One region of the Shewanella sp. CAL98-MNA-CIBAN-0140 genome, then DNA from elsewhere that is predicted to be linked to it. Evidence: riboswitches for the same ligand, from Rfam matches in the RefSeq annotation. Region 1 holds a riboswitch; the other holds the start of a gene.
What was found. A riboswitch is a leader RNA that binds a small molecule or an ion and turns the genes downstream of it on or off. The one in region 1 is predicted to bind thiamine pyrophosphate.
Positions count from the first base shown of each region.

Region 2: another riboswitch for thiamine pyrophosphate. It lies ahead of thiC (phosphomethylpyrimidine synthase ThiC); the one in region 1 lies ahead of AAEY93_RS00250 (TonB-dependent receptor).

Region 1 covers NZ_JBEOPI010000001.1:57,865-60,358, forward strand. Annotated here, with positions in the region: gene AAEY93_RS00240 (PaaI family thioesterase) at 1-83, shown strand, start outside; gene AAEY93_RS00245 (YcfL family putative periplasmic lipoprotein) at 146-538, shown strand; TPP riboswitch at 664-771, shown strand; gene AAEY93_RS00250 (TonB-dependent receptor) at 829-2,494, shown strand, end outside.
Region 2 covers NZ_JBEOPI010000024.1:31,302-33,795, forward strand. Annotated here, with positions in the region: gene thiC (phosphomethylpyrimidine synthase ThiC) at 1-1,272, opposite strand, end outside; TPP riboswitch at 1,482-1,581, opposite strand; gene AAEY93_RS13335 (TonB-dependent receptor) at 1,846-2,494, shown strand, end outside.

The DNA.
Region 1 (2,494 bases):
TGGCAAATGTAAGCATGAACTGCTGGCAAACCAACCGAAAGCAACTTATTGCCACAGCACGAGCTCATTTTTTATTAGATTAGCCATGCCTTGGATCTTTATTAAGCCACGGCTATAATTGCATCGGTTTTGAGGGGGATATTGTATGAAACTAGCTTCATTATGGTTTATCGCGACAACATTGCTACTGAGTGCCTGCGCGCATAATACCGCGGGCATCGCAGTGGATTCTGCGGGGCAAGTGAGGGTTGATAACTCATCGTTTGCTAATGAGGTCGCTGTGGTGGATATTTCAGCCATTATGATCGCTGATTTAATTAAAGCTTCAGCCTTAATTCAAAGTCAATCGAGTACTGACTTGCGCCTACAATATAAATTCACTTGGTTTGATGCCAGTGGATTGACGGTTGAAGATGAAGCAAGCAGTTGGAAGTCGATTAAATTACATGGCAAGCAGCAGTTACAAGTCAGTGCGGTTGCCCCCAATGCGCAAGCGACACGATTTGAGATTTATGTGCGTGAAACCTTCTCTTATTAATATCATCGCGACGTTATTGAAGAGGTTTACGTGATGTGACCAAGCCTGGTAGTTAATAAATTGCATCGTTACGTTATCAAATTGTATTGTAGCGAGTGTAATCATACAGGAGTTAGTTTATAATCGTGATCGCCAAGGGGTGTTCAGTAAAACCTGAACTGAGATGTCTGTATGACGAACCCTTAGAACCTGATCCGGCTTATACCGGCGTAGGAATGGGCCACACTATCGTTAGGTGCACCTCTTATTCTCTACTCTTGCCGGATCTCAAAATAATCATTTGAGGTCCTATGTTCACGATAAATCCTACTACGTTACACCAGACACCCATAGCATTAGCTGTTTTTGCAGCGTTAAGCTCGCCGATTGTTATGGCTAAAACTGCTGATATCGAAAGCGTCACCCCCGAATATGAAAAAATGGAAGTCATTATTGTTAATGCTGATTTTAGTAATATCAGTCTTGATAAAATGCCCTCTAGCGTGACCGTCATTGACGCTCAACAACTTGAAGATGAAGGCGCACAACATTTCGAAGATGTGCTTAACTCTATCGCTAACTTTAATTGGTCCGGCGGCAGCTCTCGTCCTAAATATTTTCAAATTCGCGGCGTTGGTGAGCAAGAACAATATCAAGGCGCACCTAACTCATCAGTTGGTTTTGTGGTCGATGACATCGACTTATCTGGCCTTGGTATGGTGTCGAGCATGTACGACATGCAGCAGGTGGAAGTCTTACGTGGTCCACAAGGCACCCAATATGGTGCCAACGCGTTAGCCGGATTAATTTACTTAAAAAGCAATGACCCCACTGAATCGTTTGAGCATGGTGCAAAAGTCAGCTTAGGTGATGATAATCTTGCTACTCTTTCTGGTTTCAGCTCCGGTCCGCTAAATGATTCAGGCAAATTGCTCTATCGAGTATCGTTAGAGCAACATAACCAAAACGGCTACCGTGACAACCTTTATCTTAATCGCGACGATACCAATGAACGTGACGAGTTAACTGCCAGAGCTAAATTACGTTGGTATGCTACCGACGATCTGCAAGTTGATTTAACCTTGTTACATGCAAATTTTGATAATGGCTATGATGTGTGGACATTGGATAATAATCGCAGCAACACCTTAACCGACCAACCCGGCATCGATACCCAAAAAACCACAGGGGCTGGGATTAAGTTTATTTATACTGGTGTGCAAACATTTGACTTCACCTCGTTAACCTCATTCGCGCAAACCAACCACCATAATGGTTATGATGGCGATTGGGCTAATTCCGATTATTGGGCAAGTAAAGCTTGTACGGCTTATGATGCCGATGGTGTCGTTAATGTTACCGAACCTTGTGTTTATGATTATACCTGGGATAAAGAGGGTGACCGCAAAACCTTAACTCAAGAGTTTCGTCTATCGTCAAAAAATGGCGGACGAATTTGGGCAGATAGCACCGACTGGTTAGTGGGTGTGTATGCGATGAATTTGAAAGAAGATAATGACTTATATTCAGAATACAACACTTATCCAGATGAAGTGCTGCAGTCAAGTTACGATGCGACCAACTATGCAGTATTTGGTCAGTTAGACAGTCATTTAGGCGATGATTATTTATTGTCTACAGGATTACGATTAGAGCGTCGTGATAGTGATTACAGTGACAGTAATAAGGATGGTTTTGCCCCGTCAGAAGATATGTGGGGGGGCCATATTGCATTATCAAAAGTTATTAATGCGGATCATAATGCCTATGTTCGTATCGCCCGGGGTTATAAAGCGGGTGGATTTAATATGACATTACCTGCCCAATTGTCTGACAAGAAAGAGTTCGATACTGAGATCCTATATAACTATGAAGTGGGTTTAAAGTCGAGTTGGTTTGACGGTGAAGTCGATTCTACAGTGGCGCTATTTTATATGGATCGCCAAGATCAACAAGTGGCTGCGTCTTTACAAGACC
Region 2 (2,494 bases), on a different contig from region 1:
ATATTGCCATGCAATTTTAACTAACTCACCTAGGGTTGCTAATTCTGCAAATTGGGCTTCATCATTGGCATCGGCAATAGAGCCGGGGCGCATGCCATCGCCTAATGACAACGACACATCATATTGAGCACAAATTTGGCAAATATCGCGAAAATGTTCATATAAGAAACTTTCTTTATGGTGGCTTAAACACCACTTAGCCATAATAGAACCGCCACGCGACACAATACCGGTTAAGCGTTTAGCCGTCATCGGCACATAACGCAATAACACGCCGGCGTGGATAGTAAAATAATCCACTCCCTGCTCAGCTTGTTCAATTAAGGTATCTCTAAACACTGACCAATTAAGATCTTCAGCAACCCCATTAACCTTTTCTAATGCTTGATAAATGGGGACTGTGCCAATAGGCACTGGAGAATTACGAATAAGCCATTCACGCGTTTCATGAATATAGCGCCCTGTCGATAAGTCCATTACCGTATCTGCGCCCCAACGAGTGGACCACACCAGTTTTTCAACTTCTTCTTCAATTGAAGATGTCACTGCTGAATTGCCAATATTGGCATTCACTTTAACCAAAAAGTTACGCCCAATAATCATAGGTTCAGTTTCTGGGTGATTAATATTAAGCGGAATAATCGCTCGACCTCGAGCCACTTCATCGCGAACAAATTCAGGGGTAATTAACTGGCCGATATGCGCGCCAAAAGCTTCCCCAGGTGCTTTTTGAGTCAGTACACTGTCTGTAACCTCACTGCGAGCCATGTTTTCACGAATGGCAATATACTCCATTTCTGGGGTGATAATGCCTTGGCGAGCATAGTGCATTTGGGTCACACATTTGCCTGTTTTAGCGAGTTTCGGGGCAACAAGAGCATCAAAACGTAAATGGTCTACACCATCGTCGGCGAGTCTTTGCTGCGTAAAACCAGAACTTGCTGCGGATAATTGTTCGGTGTCAGCACGTTCATCAATCCAAGCTTGGCGAATTTTAGCCAAACCTTGGCGGACGTTGATATTGGCTCGGGGATCAGAATAAGCACCGGCACAGTCGTACACCATAATAGGCGGATTAGCTTGCTTGATGGGCTCGGCATCGCTGCCACCCATCACGGTATCAGATTGATTAACTTGGCGCATAGCAACATTAATGTCCGCGCGGCTGCCGGGTAAATAGACTTTTTCAGAATTAGGGTGTTGTAACGGTTTAAGGGTATCTATAAATTGTTGAGCGTTAGCTCGAGTTTGACGACGGTTTGGATTTGACATTAGCAACCTCATTATTAAGAGTAGAGTTGCTTGTCTGGAGAGGTGTTGATAGCAGCAGTGAACAATACAAACGCTATTGTTCACGTTAATAATCATATGTAAAAAATAGTAAAATAATAACCTAACAGGATATCAAAACCGATAAATAGACCCGGGATTAAGCATCACTTATTCTGTTGTTAATACTTTATTTATCTTCCTCAATAATCATGATTATTACGCTTGTTTCCTTCGCAGGTTCTAGCCTGATCAGGTTCAACGGATCCCGAATAAACGGTCTCAGCCATAATGGCACTCCGACAAGATGTCCGCCAGTATAAGCAAGCTTGTATCAAAATAACAAGACCTTAATGTGTAAATAGTACCAATATCATCACTTATCGGCGTAGTGGATAGCCTGACTCATGTGTCATTAAAATATTAACTCATCCTATGACGCAAGTTTAAACAAAGGTGCGACAATATGCCGCATTTATTAAGTTTATTAGCAGGTTATAATTTTTTCAAATCTCATATGTACCATTAATAGCATTCATCAATGGTACATATCCTTGACCGAAAAAGGTGATCGTTTTGACAAAATCGACTGAGCAAACACTTAATGTATTAAGCAATACTCCTTGGCTTTACTCATCAATCGCATTGGCGATCAGTGTTGCCATTACGCCACAAGTGATAGCTAAGCAGTACACTGCACAAGATAGCTCTCGCATTGAACACGTCACGGTACACGGACAACAAACTGCACATAAAGACCTGTTAGGCTCAGCAGAAAATCTACTCAAAAAACAAGGCGTCGATTTTTCACAAGCCGGTGGCGTATCAGCCTTACCTATTTTAAATGGCATGATGGGCGATCGCATTAAGATACTTATTGATGGCAGCGACATTACCGCATCATGTGCCAATCACATGAATCCGCCGCTCTCCTATGTGTCTGCAAATCAAATCAGTTCTGCGCAGGTGGTCGCGGGGGTATCTCCTGTCAGTGCTGGCGGCGATAATATTGCCGGTGTGATAAAAATCAGTAGCTTAAATCCCATTTTTGCGAATAGCGATACGGTCACATGGCACAGCGGTAATGTGGCTGCAGGTTATCGCAGCGCTAGCGACGCCTTTTTAGCTGGTGTCAATGCGACCCTAGCAAGCAAAGAACTCAGTGTTAGTTATCAAGGCTCATTTGAAGATGCAAACAGCTATACCGATGGTCATGGCGATAAAG